Regions from separate parts of the Bacillus sp. Brlt_9 genome, predicted to be linked through region 2. Evidence: riboswitches for the same ligand, from Rfam matches in the RefSeq annotation. Region 2 holds a riboswitch; the other holds the start of a gene.
The links. Region 2 has a riboswitch for cyclic di-AMP ahead of VF726_RS28230 (hypothetical protein). Riboswitches for the same ligand answer to the same signal wherever they lie in the genome.
Positions count from the first base shown of each region.

Region 1: it holds a riboswitch for cyclic di-AMP, as region 2 does, so the genes downstream of both, VF726_RS03605 (APC family permease) here and VF726_RS28230 (hypothetical protein) in region 2, are expected to answer to the same signal.

Region 1 covers NZ_JAYJLO010000001.1:686,338-695,461, reverse strand. The annotation lists gene VF726_RS03605 (APC family permease) at 503-2,329, opposite strand; cyclic di-AMP (ydaO/yuaA leader) riboswitch at 2,474-2,620, opposite strand; gene VF726_RS03600 (hypothetical protein) at 2,760-2,888, shown strand; gene panE (2-dehydropantoate 2-reductase) at 2,944-3,888, opposite strand; gene VF726_RS03590 (hypothetical protein) at 4,064-5,539, shown strand; gene trhO (oxygen-dependent tRNA uridine(34) hydroxylase TrhO) at 5,723-6,682, opposite strand; gene VF726_RS03580 (Nramp family divalent metal transporter) at 7,158-8,453, shown strand; gene VF726_RS03575 (peptidoglycan DD-metalloendopeptidase family protein) at 8,511-9,124, opposite strand, start outside.
Region 2 covers NZ_JAYJLO010000012.1:59,155-68,278, forward strand. The annotation lists gene kdpDN (KdpD-like non-kinase potassium sensor) at 1-324, opposite strand, end outside; gene kdpC (K(+)-transporting ATPase subunit C) at 381-962, opposite strand; gene kdpB (potassium-transporting ATPase subunit KdpB) at 979-3,069, opposite strand; gene kdpA (potassium-transporting ATPase subunit KdpA) at 3,083-4,750, opposite strand; gene kdpF (K(+)-transporting ATPase subunit F) at 4,770-4,850, opposite strand; gene VF726_RS28220 (SipW-dependent-type signal peptide-containing protein) at 4,847-4,951, opposite strand; cyclic di-AMP (ydaO/yuaA leader) riboswitch at 5,047-5,192, opposite strand; gene VF726_RS28225 (hypothetical protein) at 5,454-5,684, opposite strand; gene VF726_RS28230 (hypothetical protein) at 5,701-6,087, opposite strand; cyclic di-AMP (ydaO/yuaA leader) riboswitch at 6,181-6,328, opposite strand; gene thiD (bifunctional hydroxymethylpyrimidine kinase/phosphomethylpyrimidine kinase) at 6,414-7,235, opposite strand; gene VF726_RS28240 (thiazole biosynthesis adenylyltransferase ThiF) at 7,242-8,261, opposite strand; gene thiG (thiazole synthase) at 8,254-9,024, opposite strand; gene thiS (sulfur carrier protein ThiS) at 9,027-9,124, opposite strand, start outside.

The sequences.
Region 1 (9,124 bases), on a different contig from region 2:
CGTTCTCACCGCGATCCATGTATGAACCACCTCTCCCAACTTTTATTGCTACAGTACTTACTTATCGTTATAAAACATTTCATATGTGATTAGTATGAATAACATTGTATAAAATTTCTATTTTATAGCAATCTCCACATTCAAACAGTGAATATATTACATAAAAATATTATTCATTTTAAACTAAATAACGTACGTAAATATGAAATTTCGGTTTGTTTTCATGTAAGTTTTGTACTGTAAGGTCATTTAAACACAGCTATTTATATAACGTAAAGAAGTATTTTCATTCCCTTTATTTCCAAGCTTTCATGTCTTTATTTCAAAATATAATCCGCTTCACTTTTTCAATTGAAATATCCATATATCACAAGAAAAACCTCTACTTACTCATAGACACAAAAATTATATTGATATATCTTTTTAACTCGTATGCAATTATGCATAGCATATACATAAAAGGGATAGCTTCAATTTCTTGAAGCTATCCCTAAAAATCTTCTTACTTTTTCAAATGATATGGAACTGTCGTAATAACAACATTTCGCTTATAGAGTAAATACGCACGAATGAGTAAACTAGATTGATTATGAAGAATGTTATGCCAACCTTTTTTCGGAATGAACTGTGGTATAACTACAGTTACTCGGTAATTTGATTCACTCGCTTTATATTGCACTGTATCAATAAACTTTGTTAGCGGTTGAAGAATACTTCTATAATGAGAATGTAACGTAACAAGTCTTACTTCAGGTTGCCACTTCTTCCATTTCTCTTCAAATTTCTTTTCCTCTTCCCTGTCAAAAGCAACATATACAGCGATAACTTGATCTGCAGAAAGAGACTTCGCATAATTTAATGAATTCTCTACTACATGTGTCATACCAGCTACAGGAACGACGATTACATTTCCTTCTATTGGAACAATTCTCTCACAAGTTTTTAAACTTAATTGATCGCCTACTGCATCATAATGCTTCTTAATTCGGTGGAACAGGAATATGATTGCAGGTAAGAATATAAGGATCGACCAAACTTGTGCGAATTTAGTTAAAAAGAACATACTCATTACGATAAAACTAATGACTGCTCCTATTAAATTGACCGTTAATCTCAAAGCCCATCCTTCAGGTTTTTCACGAAGCCATTTTAATACCATACCCGTTTGAGAAAGGGTAAACGGAATAAATACACCTACTGCGTATAACGGAATTAAATGTTCCGTTTGTCCTTGGAAAGCTACAATTAAAATAATCGATGCGATTCCAAGTATAATAATTCCGTTTGAGTATCCTAGGCGGTCTCCTCTAATCATAAACATTCTCGGTATAAACTTATCTTTTGCAAGATTAACTGCTAATAGTGGGAATGCAGAATAACCTGTATTAGCAGCAAGAATTAATATTAAAGCAGTTGTACCTTGTATGAAATAGTACATGAAATTACGTCCAAATGTTTGTTCAGCAATTTGTGAAACAACTGTTACTTCTTTACTTGGAGAAATTCCGTAATAATAAGCTAAGAACACAATTCCTGAAAATAAAACTGCAAGTAATGCACCCATTGCAAGCAATGTTTTCGCTGCATTGTTTGGCGCAGGATCTTTAAAGTTCGGAATTGCATTTGAAATTGCTTCAACACCTGTTAAAGCAGAACTACCTGATGCAAATGCTCTTAGTAATAAAAATAAACTAATCCCTGCAACTGGTGTTCCAATCGGCGTGTGTAAAGTTGGTGACACGTGCCCCGTTAAAATATTGTATATCCCTACACCAATTAATATAAATAGTGCCAAAACGAATAAATAAACAGGATATGCTAAAACGGAAGCTGATTCCGTTACACCTCTTAAATTTAAGATGGTAATAAATATAACAAATATAATCGCAATGATTACATTATGTGCATGTAAACTAGGAAAAGCAGATGTGAGCGCATCTGTACCTGCAGACACACTTACTGCAACAGTTAAAATATAGTCAACTAATAAAGATCCTCCAGCAATTAAGCCTGGATTCATCCCTAAATTTTCTTTTGATACAACATACGCGCCCCCGCCATGCGGATAAGCAAAAATAATTTGACGATAAGATAAAATAAGGGCCGTCAATAATACTAATACCCCAACAGCGATTGGAATGGAATACCAATAAGCGATCGCTCCAACACCTGCTAAAGCAATTAAAATTTGCTCTGGACCGTAAGCAACTGATGACAATGCGTCAGAAGATAAAATAGCTAAAGCTTTCGTTTTATTAAGCTTCTGTTCTCCAAGCTCTGTTGATTTTAACGGTCTTCCAATTAAAAATCTTTTAATAGATGAAACCACTGCTGTCCACTCTCCAATAATTTTGTACGAACTTTTCTGCTAGTTATAGCGGATAAACGATTTCTTCAGAAAACAAAAAATGTCTACAAGCCATAACGAAATAGACTTGTAGACATTATATTTTTTGTCGCACAAGCTCCACCTTCCTTCTCAATATAACGCTTACGAGGTTAGCTGTCGGATTCGGGCCTATGAGTAGCCCTACCTTTTTCAAGGATTCACCCCATTGGATTAAGAACTAATCCATAAGAACGGGTCCCCCGCACCATGCGGTTTCAGCGATTTAGAAAATTGAAACTGTGGATTATAATACTCCTTTATTTTCAAAATGTAAACAAAAATTTTTAAAAAGAAAAAATTAAAATGATTGCGCATAATCCGCCGGTAAATATACATAATGAATACTAAAAAATCAATAAAGGAGACCTATATGACTAAAGAAAAGAAGCCTATTTTTTCCGATTCCTATTTAGATGCATTAGCAAATGAAATTAATCAATTATACGGTAAACGTGAACAGGAAATAAATTTGACAGATAGAACAAAAAGAAATAAATGATTTGTCATAAAAAAAGAAAGCAATACACTTATATATTGCTTTCTTTTTTATTTTTTCATACATCCAATTGTATTGCTGATTTGTTAGAGGTCATTTCTTCATACACTTTCAAATTTTGATATACTGATCCTAATAATGGTGCTTCTATAGAAAATTGTTCCGCTACATCTAGTAAGTATCCTTGTAAGTGCTTCGCTTCAATAGACGAACCTTTTTCCATATCACGCTGCATCGATGACTTCATATTATACGAAATTTTATCAATTGTTTTCATATGTTCTTGGACAATATTATCTTTAATTGGTGCTCCTACACATCTCATAATTTGCATACATTCTTCAAATAAGTTTTGGATAAAATCGCGTCCACCTTTGCTTTCACGAATCGGTCCTATCGGTGCCCGCATTAATGTTGTCACACCTGACATTACAGTAATAAATAAATATTTATGCCACATATCTTGCATAATGTTTTCACTTAAAATAAAACTAGATTTCGTACCTGCAAATGCTTTAGAAATATGCTTTATTCTCTCTGAATCTTGAGACTTCATTTCTCCAAACACAAGTCTGTTGGCAGCGCTAGTTTGTACAATTTCTCCTTGATCGTTTAACGTCGTCTCGATAAAGCATAAACCGCCAATTACTTTATCCTCACCGAGTTCCTTTTGTAATAGTGATAAATGAGCGATACCATTTAGCAACGGAATGATTACAGTACTTTCGCCAACAAACGGTTTCAAATCTTGAACTGCCTCGTTTAAGTGATACGCTTTTGTTGAAAATAGAATCACATCAAATGGAGCAGTTTGATCTTCTTTCGTTATTAATTTCGGTTGGAAGGAAAAATCACCGTTAATACTTCTGATTACAAGTCCTCTTTCCTCCAATTGTTTTTTACGTTTACTACGAACAAGAAACGTAACATCTTCCCCTTTTTCGACTAATCGGCCACCAAAAAATCCTCCAACGCCTCCCGCTCCTAATACTAAAATACGCATACAACATCCCCCTTTTCAAAATACAATTTTATAACATTCAGTATACATAACATTATACATGTCCCCTACTAAATAAGCTGAATTTTCATTCTTAATCAAGTATAAAACAGTGGTTATTTTCAAATGAATTTGGGCATGTTGTTTTTATAGCATATTTGGAAAGGAAACAATGTAAATGGAGGCAATACATACAATCGAGGAAAAAGATGTAACAACAGCTATATTTCAATTTATATTCCCGTTTTCTTTTAAAACTGGGTATGAACAAAATATGTTCCCTTTCTTACAGAAAAATGACTTTCGTCCTTTTCGACTCGATCATCTTGAAAATGAAAATACATACTATGGAAAGTTTCAAGTTTCACATCAAAATATGGAAGCATACTATCTTTCATTTACAAATAAAATTTTATTTCCTCATTCAGAGCATCAAAAGGGGTTACAGCGCTATTCTAAAGACCTTAACTTAACTGGACATTTAACAACAAATCTTATTTCCGTTCCATTTAAGATTCATTCTATTGACGTAACACTTTGTCCTTATGAGCTTGGCTTCTTAACAATTCGGACAGAAGTAGAGACCGCTCCAAACATGACATTATCAGAAGCAATTGAATTCGCCGCCCGCTTCCGTGTACTTGAAACTAAAAATGATACAAATGAAACGATTTGTATTGAATGTAATGGAAAAAAGTATTCCCAAGTGGAAAGATTCATTTTTGGTTATTTATTTCATGGCGTAACAGATTTCTTTGAGAAGAAGAGATTAAGAAGTTCTTACTTTCAAACCTTTCCTTTCTTTGAAGACCAAAGAATGTACGTTCAAACTTTATTATCTATAAAAGAAGATATGGAACTGAATGAAGTGGATGTTTATCGTACTTCCAGCCTTTCTGGGTTAACAAGTGATGGCAAGGCATATGTGAGTGCAAATAATCTGCTTTATATTCATGATTATTTAAAACAACATGCTTACCAAAGATGGGCTCCGAATCGCTATTTCATAATGGAAGAACATATATTCACATGTGTAACAAATGAAGGAGAACGCGAATTTATTAAACTTGCGAGTCAAATGTATGGGGAGTTTTATTACGCTTTATTATTAAATCTATTTCATAAAATTGTTTTATTAAAAATGGCGAACGCTTATGCTGAACTAAACATTGAACAAGATACAAATGAAATAGAAAAATTAATTTACTCAATCAATTCGTTTACGGCGAATTACTTTTCTTTAGAGCTAGTATCCCAATCACAGAGTGAAGACATTTTCTTTCGCTTAAGAAAGCTTTTTAACATCGAGGGGTTATACTCAAATGCAAAACAAAATCTTGATAGTTTGTTTAAATATCAAGAAAATGTCTCAGCTAAGAAAGATAGCCTTTTATTATTAATTTTAACGCTCTACTCTGTAGTAGGCCAAATGTTAGGGTTTACTATGATTGATCTCTTAAGAAATACCGATTCAAACAAAATATCATCGCCACTTGAATTTTTCGCACTCTTAATAGCAATTAGCGGCATCGTCATTTCACTTATTTTAGGTGCGCAAAGTTTATACCAATGGAGTCTACAACATAAACGAAGAAAAGCATGGGTAAAACAAACTGTTCTTTCTGCTGTGAAAGAGAAAGATGATAAAAATTAAAAATGCGTGGCGCATTTCAGTGAGTGAAATTTATATCAGCGGTTTTTCGATTATATCAGCGCAACTCGAAATATATCGGCGATTTTCAAAACATATCGACTTACCGACAATAACTGACAAAAATACATCATAAAAAAGTACTCCAAACTAAAAATTGGAGTACTTTTTTTACACTAATTTAGCTTACTTCCCTGCTTCGATTTTCTCTAATGCAGCAGCTACTTGCTCTTCAGTTAATTCGTGTTGTATTACGTAGCGATTACGTGGGCTTACACGACATTCATGAGAACATGCACGTAAATATTTCGCTTCGTTTTCTTCAGAACATAAAATTTTCTTGTTACATTCTGGATTTGAACAGTTTACATAGCGCTCACAAGGTTCACCTGTAAAGTGGTCTTTACCAACAATAACATGTTCTTTTTGGTTTACTGGTACAGCGATACGCTCATCGAACACGTAACATTGTCCATCCCAAAGCTCACCTTGTACTTCTGGGTCTTTACCGTACGTTACAATACCGCCGTGAAGCTGGCTTACATCTTCGTAACCTTCACGAACTAACCAACCAGAGAACTTCTCACAACGAATTCCGCCAGTACAATAAGTTAAAATCTTTTTACCTTCAAGCGTTTCTTTGTTTTCTCTAATCCAATCTGGTAATTCACGGAATGATTCAATATCAGGTTTGATTGCACCTTTAAAGTGACCTAAATCAAATTCATAATCATTTCGTGCATCAATGATAACTGTGTCTTCTTGTTTCATTGCCTCATAAAAATCTTTTGGCTCTAAATACTTACCAGTAATTTCGTGTGGGTTAATGTCATCTTCTAGACGCAGTGTAACTAATTCTGGACGAGGACGCACGTGCATTTTCTTGAATGCATGCCCCTCTTCTTCATCTATTTTAAATACAATACCGTCAAAACGTGGATCATTGTTCATCGCTTCCATGTATTTCTCTGTTTGTTCTACAGTACCAGAACAAGTTCCGTTAATACCTTCTTTTGCTACAAGAATTCTACCTTTTAATTCAAGTGAATTACAAAATGCTAAATGCTCTGCCGCGAATTCTTCTGGGTTTTCAATTGTTGTGTACATGTAATATAGTAATACTCTATATGGTTTTGTAGTTGCCAATGTGTTTCTACCACCTATCTAATTTTTAAAATCATGTATAAGTTAACGTTCATATCAAAACATATATAATAAGAAAATGAATCCCATTTTCTTTTCTTTATACTATTTTCTATCAGTTAACAAAAATAAAAAACAAGATTACACACCAAAACACTGTGGTTATGTTGCAATCCCAATATATTATATATCATACAAATGCAATTCCATCAATTAATATGCTATATTATCGGCTTTATGTTCACATAAATTTCAAAAATAGCCCTTTAATTCATTATGTTTCCCCACGTCATCACACCATAAACTCCCAATTTTTTATAACATCACACTATCAATTGCGTAAAGGCATATAATTTGCACTAAGGAAACATTTGTGTTCAAATAAAAATATCACCAATACATTTAAATGTATTGAAATAAACAGTAAGAATACTTACAATAATTTCATCAAGTTAACATTTCAAAGGGGAAAACGACTATGAATAAAGATATATCAAAAGATGAACAAGTCCCTTCTCAAAGTACAACTGTTCAATCAGCGCATTTAGCATTAAGCGGACAAACGAAAGGTTTAAAAAGACTACTACCCTTTTTAGGTCCCGCTTTCATCGCTTCAGTCGCTTATATTGATCCTGGCAATTTCGCGACAAATATTGCCGCTGGATCACAATATGGATATTTATTACTCTGGGTAATTCTCGCTTCTAATTTAATGGCTGTATTAATCCAAACTTTATCAGCTAAATTAGGAATTGCTACAGGCAGGAACCTTCCTGAAATAGCTCGAGAAAACTTCCCAAAGCCTGTATCCATCGGCTTATGGATACAAGGTGAACTCGTTATTATGGCTACTGATTTAGCTGAATTTATCGGGGCAGCACTCGGATTGTATTTATTATTTGGAATTCCGATGTTACCTGCCGCTTTAATTACAGCAGTCGGCTCATTTATTATTCTTGAGTTTCAACGCAGAGGATTTCGTCCATTAGAAGCTATCATAACAGGAATGATTTTCATCGTTGTTATTGCTTTTGGTGTACAAGTCTTTTATGCAAAACCGGAATTAAGTCCTCTACTTTCAGGGCTCTTCATTCCAAAATTCCAAGGTGTAGACAGTATATTACTTGCAGCAGGAATTTTAGGTGCGACAGTTATGCCACACGCAATTTATTTACATTCTGCCTTAACGCAGCGCCGCGTAGTCGGAACAAATGATGAACAAAAGAAAAAGATTTTCCGCTTCGAGTTTATTGATATTATTATTGCAATGGTTATCGCTGGAGCAATCAACGCAAGTATGTTAATAGTAGCAGCTGCACTATTCTTTAAAAACGGCTTGCATGTTGAAGACCTTGATGTTGCTTTTAACCAGTTTAGTACTTTAGTCGGTCCAGTATCAGCTGCTTTATTTGGAATTGGGCTCTTATCAGCAGGACTATCCAGCTCTTCTGTCGGTACAATGTCAGGCGATATTATTATGCAAGGTTTCATTCGAATGCATATTCCGTTATACTTACGCCGCTTTATTACAATGATTCCACCTCTCGTTATTATTGCTTTAGGCGTGAATCCAACTTACGCTCTCGTAATGAGTCAAGTTGTCTTATCATTCGGCATTGCTTTTGCATTAGTACCACTGATTATGTTTACAAGTAGTAAAAAAATAATGGGTGCACTCGTTAACCATCGTATTACAACATTCATCGCGTGGATCATTGCCGCACTTGTTATCGTTTTAAATATTTTCTTGTTGTATCAAACTTTTGCAGGGTAATAAGAAAAGGTATTCCAATAAAAACGGGAATACCTTTTTTAGCGAAGTAATTCTCTTCTACTTACCAATTATGTATGTACCTCTTTCTGGCATTATCGCACCTTTTTCCGTTCGAAAGTAAAGTGGTAATCCTTCCGAAAGAAATATGCTTACCTTGGATGGATCCTGCCTTTGATGATGAATATGCAAATGCGGCTCACTTGAACTTCCTGAGTTACCGACCTGAGCAAGTAATTCTCCTTCATTTACATGTTGTCCTTCTTTAACTTTAATTGATCCTTGCTTTAAATGGGCCAGAACCATAAATGTCCCTGATTCATCTAGTCGTAAATAAATATGATTCCCCGCCATTGACTGAAAATCATCCTCTCCTGGAACTACATCTTTTTCATTATTATTGATAGATACAACTGTTCCAGAAGCTGGTGCCATTACTTCGGCTCCATATATTCCATAATCCTCTAGCTTACTACTTTTCACTTCAGCAGGCGGAATAAGAATATCATATGCCCAGCGTTCATTTGGTTTTATAACATGATAGTTCGTTTCTAATCGATTACCGCCCCATCCCACTAATGCTCGTTCATTCAAAGGAAAGCGAACTACTGCTTTAGGATTCATAGAATGTACATCTGCTGGGTAAGCAAGTCCCCCTATGTTAGCAAACCACC
Region 2 (9,124 bases):
TTTTATAATTCCTTCCACATCGAGTTCATAAAATACTTTCCCTTTATAATCTATTTCTTTTAAAGGAACTTTTTCTAAATCAGCAATTGCGTCTTCTGTCTCTTTTCTTCCGTGCGTTTCAATTAAACCAATTACAATATCCATACCATCCTTTTTCATCTCTCTAGCATCAAGTAGCATTTTATAACTTTTCCCAACTCCTGGAGCTGCTCCTACATATAGCTTTAACTTCCCGCGATTTTGCTGACGAATATATTCTAAATACTCTTCTGGTGTTCGCCTCTGAAAAGTTGGTTTATAGTCATCCGCATACAAAACACTCACAACCTTTCTTTCGAAACAACGCTACCTCAATCCGTTAGATTGAGGTAGCACTGTTACTATTTCATTAGTTTCTGTAATTCTAAATTTAGCTTTAAAACGTTCACGCGGTTTTCTCCAAATAAGCCAAGTGCCGCACCTTCCGTTTGATCTTTAATCAATTGATCTAGCATTTCTTTCGGAATATTTGTTAATTTCGAGATGCGATCTACCTGCACAGAAGCTGCCTTCGGACTAATGTCAGGATCAAGCCCTGAACCTGAATTTGTCACTAAATCGATTGGCACTTCTGTAACTGGAACAGCCCGGTTTTGTTTCTGCCACTCTTCAATACTTTTCTCTACTCGTTTCTCTAAATCTGGATTAGACGGTGCATAGTTATTTGAACCAGATGCCTCTGCCTTATATTCAATACTAGAAACACGCCCATGAAAATAACGTGGATCTGTGAAATTTTGACCGATTAATTTAGAACCAATCACTTCATTTTTATCATTATATATTAAACTTCCATCCGCATTATCCTTCATTACTGCTTGTGCAATACCAGTTACAATAAGCGGATATACAAGGCCGCACAAAACTAAAAATGTAAAAGTAATCCGGATGATTGGTGCTAGTATACTTTGTTTCTTCGCCATCTTTTTCCCCTCTTCCCTATATGAACAAGCCGACAATTATATCAATTACTTTAATTCCAATGAACGGTACAATCACTCCGCCAAGCCCATAAATAAGTAGGTTTCGGCCAAGTAGCGCATTCGAACTCATCGGTTTATATGCGATACCTTTCATCGCCAATGGAATAAGTAACGGAATAATAACAGCGTTAAATAGTAATGCTGATAAAATCGCTGACAGTGGTGATGTTAATTTCATAATGTTTAATGCTTCCATTTGCGGAATCGCAAGTGTAAACATCGCTGGGATGATTGCAAAATATTTTGCAATATCGTTCGCAATACTAAACGTAGTTAACGCACCACGCGTCATTAATAATTGCTTACCGATTCCTACAACCTCAATAATTTTTGTCGGGTTGGAATCTAAATCAATCATATTCGCTGCTTCTTTCGCAGCTGTCGTCCCACTATTCATCGCTAATCCAACGTCTGCCTGCGCCAATGCTGGTGCATCATTTGTACCATCACCTGTCATCGCTACAAGTTTCCCTTTCTCTTGCTCTGCTTTAATAACCGCAATTTTATCTTCTGGCTTACACTCAGCAACGAATTCATCTACTCCTGCTTCTTTTGCAATGGTTGCTGCTGTCAATGGGTTATCACCCGTACACATAACCGTTTTAATCCCCATTTGGCGTAATTGTTCAAAACGTTCACGCATACCAGGTTTTACTGTATCCTTTAAATAAATTAAACCGTAAATACGATTATCCACTGCAACGACAAGTGGTGTTCCGCCCTCTTTTGAAATGAAGTCTGCTTTTTGATTTACATCTTTCGGAATTGTTCCACCTTGTGACCTAACCCATTCAATCACGCTACCTACAGCACCTTTTCTCACTTTCGTTCCGTCTTGTAAATCGACACCACTCATTCTCGTTTCTGCTTTAAATGGAACAAATTCACCTTGTTCTGCAAGTGCTCTATCATATGATAAAGATTTCGTTTTTACATATTCAATAACAGATCGGCCTTCTGGTGTTTCATCTAAAACAGAACTAATTGCTGCCCATTTTCCTACTTGCTCAATCGTTTCATTCCCTACAGGAAGCAATGTATGAGCCATTCGGTTTCCGAAAGTAATCGTACCTGTTTTATCTAAAATAATTGTATTAATATCACCCGCAGCTTCTACTGCTTTACCGGACATCGCTAACACGTTAAACTTTGTCACGCGGTCCATTCCAGCAATACCAATTGCTGATAATAAACCACCAATTGTCGTTGGAATTAAACAAACTAACAACGCGACAAGTACAGCTGTATCAATTTGAAACCCTAAATAGTTTGTAAAAATCGGTAACGTCACAACGACGATTAAGAAAATAAGAGTTAAGCTCGTTAATACTGTATTTAAAGCAATCTCATTCGGCGTTTTTTGACGAGCAGCTCCTTCTACTAACGAAATCATTTTATCAATAAATGATTCACCAGGATTACTCGTAATAGTAATCGTAATTTCATCACTGACGACCATCGTACCACCTGTTACGGAACAAAAATCACCGCCCGCTTCTTTTATAACAGGAGCGGATTCCCCTGTAATCGCAGATTCATCAACAGACGCTAATCCTTTAATTACTTCCCCATCACTTGGAATCATTTCTCCTTGTTTTACAATAACAACGTCACCTTTTCTCAGATCCGTTGCTGAAACTTGAACAATGTCTCCATTTTCTTTTACAACATTTGCAAACACATCTTTCTTCGACTGTTTTAAAGAATCGGCTTGCGCTTTCCCCCGTCCTTCCGCTAATGCTTCTGCAAAGTTAGCAAATAAAACTGTAAATAAGAGAATGAGAGAAACTGTTATATTAAACCATCCTGGTACACTACTAGAACGACTTGGAAGAAACGATAAAATAAACGTAATGATAAATCCAATTTCTACAACGAACATAATCGGATTCTTGATCATGACTTTCGGATTCAATTTCGCAAAGGATTGTTTCATCGCATGTGTCACGATATCACGATCCATCGTTTTCGCTTGTCTAACTTCATCTTCTACAGCATGTATATGTGACTCATTTACTCTTTTTTCTTTTACTACTACCGGTCTCATCATTTACCCTCCATTACTTCAATGTAAGAAATTCTGCAATTGGACCGAGTACTAACATCGGGAAGAATGTTAATGCACCGACAATTACAATTGTTCCGATGAAAATACCGCCAAATAAACTATTATCCGTACGGAACGTTCCGACTGTTTCTGGCACAACCGTCTTTTCTTTCAATGAAGCTGCAACAGCTAGCATCGTAATTAAACTGAAATAGCGCCCTAAAAACATAACTAAGCCAGTTGTAATATTCCAAAACGGTGTATTATCCGCTAACCCTTCAAATCCAGATCCGTTATTCGCAGCTGACGATGTGTATTCATATACCACTTGCGTTAAACCGTGGAAACCAGAATGAGAAATGGCATCCGTTCCTAAACTTGTTGAAAGAGCTAATGCTGAAAACCCTAAAATAAGCAGTGGATGAAATAGTATCGTTACCGCAATTAATTTCATTTCCTTACCTTCAATTTTCTTACCTAAAAACTCTGGTGTACGTCCAACCATCAATCCAGATATAAAGACTGCGATAATCGCATACATAATAATGTTCACAAAACCTGCTCCAACGCCGCCGTATACTGTATTTAACATCATATTTACGAGTGGTACTAACCCGCCAATTGGTGTTAACGTATCATGCATCGTATTCACAGCACCTGTTTCGGCAGCTGTCGTCACTGTTGCGTATAGGGAAGAAAATACTGTTCCAAATCGTACTTCTTTTCCTTCCGTACTTCCTTGTACATGCTGTATACCCATTCCATTTAACGCTGGATTTCCATGTAGTTCAGATGTCGTAATCGTTATAAACCCTACTAAAAACACCATAAATAGTGACACGAAAAGGATACGACCTTGCTTTTTATTTCCTACCATTCGTCCGTACGTAAATGGAAGTGCTGTTGGCAATAACATCATAAGCATCATTTGCAAAATATTACTCATTTGTCCTGGGTTTTCAAAAGGATGCGTAGAGTTTGCTCCGAAAAATCCACCGCCGTTATTTCCAAGTTCCTTAATGGACACGAATGATGCAACTGGCCCGCGTAATATACTTTGCTTTGCCCCATCAATCGTTTGTGCCGTAACTGCACCGTCTAACGTTTGTGGTACACCAAGTGCGACAAAGACTAATGCCGCAATAAATGCGATAGGAAGAAATACTCTCGTTAAAGCTCTCGTAAAATCAACGAAAAAGTTACCGAGCTCTTTTCCAGCGAGCCCTCTTATAAATGCCATAACGAGCGCTAACGTCGTTGCCGGTGCTGCAAACATTAAGAATGTAATTCCGATTAATTGTGATAAATAAGATAAACCATTTTCACCGCTATAATGCTGTAAGTTTGTATCGGCCATAAAACTAATTGCTGTATTAAAAGCGAGCGTAGGCTCCATTCCTTCAATGTGTGCTGGATTTAATGGCAATACTCCTTGTAGTCTGAAAATGAAATATACGACAACGATCATAAATCCATTTAATAAAACTAATGATAGTGCGTACTGTTTCCACGTTTGATTGTATTCTTTTACACCCGTAATTTTAAAAATAAGTTTTTCAAAAGGCCCGAATACTTTATCTAGCTTTTTACTACCTTGAAAAGCTTTCTCTAAATAAATTCCCGTTGGCTTTGCCACAAGAATAAACAACAACATTGTAATAACAACTGCGACCCAGATCATAATGAATGACTCCCCCTAATTAAAACTTTTCCGGATTTAATAATGCATACACTAAGTACACCGTAATTGCTGCAACAATAATCGATAAGGCAATCGTCATGATTTCTTCCCTTCTTTCACAACTTTATCTGACCAACTTGCAAGACTTGCCATCGATGCGACTAACACAACAAAAATCCCGATCATTACAACATCTAACATAGCTACCCCTCACTTTTGTTAAATTTTACCAATTAAATATTAAAAAAGAACACTGAGCTCTACTCAGTGTTCAAAAAATGAACAACAAAAAGTAAACCTCCTCTCTAAACGCTTACGAGGTTAGCTGTCGGATTCGGGCCTAAAGAGTAGCCCTACTTTCAAAACTGAAAGATTCACCCCAAGTGACGATGCACAAAATTGGTTCCCCCGCTCCATTTCTGGAACTCAGCGATTTTAGGTTTTTTTGGAAATTTTATGAATGATTTATGAGAGTAAATATACTCCTCTATATTTCACTTGTAAAGAGGCAAATTACTGAAAATAAGAAAATATCCATCTATTTAAACGCTTACATTGAGTGTTATTAATATTCTTTCATCTATTTTCTCGTCTTTTCTTTCTTTTTCATAGAAATGATATTTTAAATACGAAATAAAAAGAGCGAATGACATACAGTGCATAGCTTGTTGCACTTAGCATTCGCTCTTTTTTCATTCAACTTTTATTCTCCTCGTAAAAATGTACGCAAATTTCTCCCGCGAATATAAACTTGTGACAATTCTGCATGTAGCTGCTCATATTCGATAACATCTGTTTTTAAATATAAAGCGTCTTTCGATGGCAATATAATATAGGGCCTTGGAAAAATAGGATCGAGCACCACCAATTCTTGAACTCGCTCTACCGATACCGCCCAACGATTCGCTATATCTCCTAGTAACAACACATTCATCTTCTTTTCCCCCGCCCTATTCAAAAAATAAAAAAGAAATATTATCACAATTCGTAAACACGACAAATGTAGCTCCAATTGTTTCATAGAGCCTCGCTGGATATCGTTTATTCCTTGTAACAACAGTAATAGGTGCTTGAAAAGAAAAGCGAATGTGTTCTGTAAAGAAGCTAACGATTGGCAGCTCATCACCTAGTAAAATCACCTTCTTAATACACTCACAAATACTAGTAAAATCCTGCTTCTGACTACAATTATACGTCCAATCAAACCCGCAATTCCTAACTTCAGCCGCTATCTCTTCATTTGCTGTAAAAATAATTAACTCATGTTGAAAAGCTACTAAATCTACTAAACTATTTACCTTGCTTTCTTCTCCAACACAAATAAGTGTTAGCTCCATGTACCTCATCCTCCTTAGCATAAAAGAACTCAAACATAGATTGATATTCCCCTATACTAATCAGATTGATGAAGTGATGTATCCATCATGGCACCGTCCTCTCTCAAGACGCTTACGAAGTTAGCTGTCGGATTCGGACTTTGAGAGTAGCCCTACTTTCAAAATTGAAAGATTCACCCCTAGTGACACTGCACAAATTGGTTCCTCCGCTCCATATAATTGGACTCAGCGTATTACAAAAATATATTCTGGCTGATATGTTACTCCTATATTTGGAAAAAGTAAACAGAAAAAAAAGCCAGTTATACAACTGACTTTTTTCTTACCTACACATGCGCTTTATTCAATTTATACGCAAAATGATTCGTCGGCCCATGACCACTCCCAATATTTAGCGGCTCTTCAATTGCTATACTAATAAATTGTTTTGCTTCTTGAACTGCCTCTTCAATTGAGTATCCTTTCGCAAGTCCTGCTGTAACCGCTGAAGCAAATGTACACCCACTTCCGTGTGTTTGCTTTGAAGGAATCCGTTCACTTCTAAATTCAATAAACTGCTCACCATCAAAGAGTAAATCAATTACTTCATTACCTTGATATTCTGCATGTCCACCCTTCATAAGCACGTATTTCGCACCTAATTCATGCAGTACTTTCGCAGCTTCCTTACTATCTTCAACATTATGAATCTCCAGTCCAGTTAACACTTCTGCTTCAGGAACGTTCGGTGTTACAACCGTTGCTACTGGTAATAAATATTCTTTTAATGCTTGCACTGCTTCTTGTTGTAATAATGATGCACCGCCCTTAGCAATCATAACAGGGTCTAGTACAATATTATTCCAGCCAAATTTATTAATATGTTCTGCTACAATTTGAATAATTTCACTACTAAATAACATGCCTAGTTTCACAGCATTTGGTGTTAAATCCGTACCAATTGAATTCAACTGTTCCGTAATACCTTCTAACGGAACTGGATATACCCCTTGAACGCCAAGCGTGTTTTGAGCAGTAATTGCCGTAATAGCCGTCATCCCGTACACACCAAGCTCTTGGAATGTTTTTAAATCTGCTTGAATGCCAGCACCACCGCCACTATCAGATCCTGCAATTGTTAAAGCTTTATTTACTTTCATCCCACTCATCCTTTTCTATCCAAAATAGCGATGATAAATCGTTTTTGCTTCGCTTATATCTTTCGTTCCATGTACAAGTACACGTCCATCTTTGAAAGCAACTAATCTCTTTTCTTCCACAGAAAATGATAATAAATATGGATTTACATTTAAATCATTCACACGATCATCCAGCAGCTCTTTATATCGTTCAAAATCCATTTCCTCTTTATGAGGTGGTCTAATTTGAACTGTATTTCTCCCGCATAAAACTGCTGTTTTCGATGTGTTTTCTTTATTTAAATACGGATATATCGCATTCTCTCCGCACGAAGGACAATTGTGTTTACGAAGCTTTTGCACATTCATACATGAATATTCATTCTTCCATACATCAAATGACACAAGTCCATCTCGCAGTGATTCGTAATCTTCCACTAACAATTTAAGAGCTTCTGTAACTTGATGAGAAACGACGAGAGATACAGCAGGCGATATAATGCCCGCTGTATCACATGTCGCTCCGCCAAGCGGAATCGATTGTAGTAAACATGATAAACATGGTGTTTTACTAGGAAGAATTGTGTAAGAAAGGCCGTAACTCCCTACACATGCTCCATAAACCCATGGAATAGAATACTTTTGTGCTATATCATTTACAATAAAACGCGTTTCAAAATTATCAGTTGCATCAATAATTACATTAACGTTTGTAACAAGTTCTTCTAATTCCTCAGCTGTTACGTCTTGAACGAGAGCTTCTACCCTTACTTCACGATTGATCTCTTCTAGACGTTTTTTTGCCGCTACAGCCTTCGGAAGATTATTTTCCACATCACTCTCTGCATACAATTGCTGCCTTTGTAAATTACTCCAATCGACATAATCTCGGTCAACAATCGTTACTGCGCCTACACCAGCTCTTACAAACATCTCTGCATTTGCACTACCTAATGCACCTGCACCGATAATGAGTACATGCTTTTCTCTTATCTTTCGTTGCCCTTCTTCTCCAATTGGAGAAAATAGTTCTTGGCGAGAATATCGATTATTCAACTACGCTCATTCCTTCTAAAGGACTACTTGCTGTTGCACAACGTTTACGTGCAATACGACCTGCCTCAAATCCTAAACGGCCTGCCTCAATACCTAATTTCATTGCGGATGCCATTTTAATAGGATCTTTTGCTCCTGACACAGCAGTATTTAATAACACACCATCGGCTCCTAGTTCCATCGCAAATGCTGCATCGGCTGGACTACCAATACCAGCGTCAACAATAACTGGTACTGTCGCTTGTTCAATAATGAAGCTTAAATTTAACGGATTTACAATACCAAGCCCTGATCCAATCGGTGATGCTCCTGGCATAATTGCATGCACACCTAGTTCTTGTAATTTACGTGCTAATACAACATCATCAGATGTGTACGGAAGTACGATGAATCCTTCTTCTAGTAACATTTCAGATGCTCTCAATGTTTCTACCGGATCAGGTAATAACGTTCTATCATCACCTATAACTTCTACTTTAATCATGTCGCAAAGCCCTGAAGCTTTTGCTAATTTTGCAATACGAACAGCTTCTTCAGCATTTTTTGCTCCAGCTGTATTCGGTAATAACGTATATTTTTTCACATCAAGTTTCTCTAATAAATTAGGCTGCTTTGCATCGAATATATCCATACGACGTACTGCGAACGTTAAAACCTCAGCCTCAGATACATCAATTGCCTTTTGCTGTACATCAAAATCAGGGAATTTTCCTGTTCCTAATAAAAGTCTAGAATGAAATGAAAATGGTCCAATGTTTAACATAATCAACCGCCTCCTACGAAAGTTACAATCTCAATTTGGTCTCCATCAAAAACAGATGTATCTGTATGATCATCTTTTTGTAAAATATCTTTATTACGCT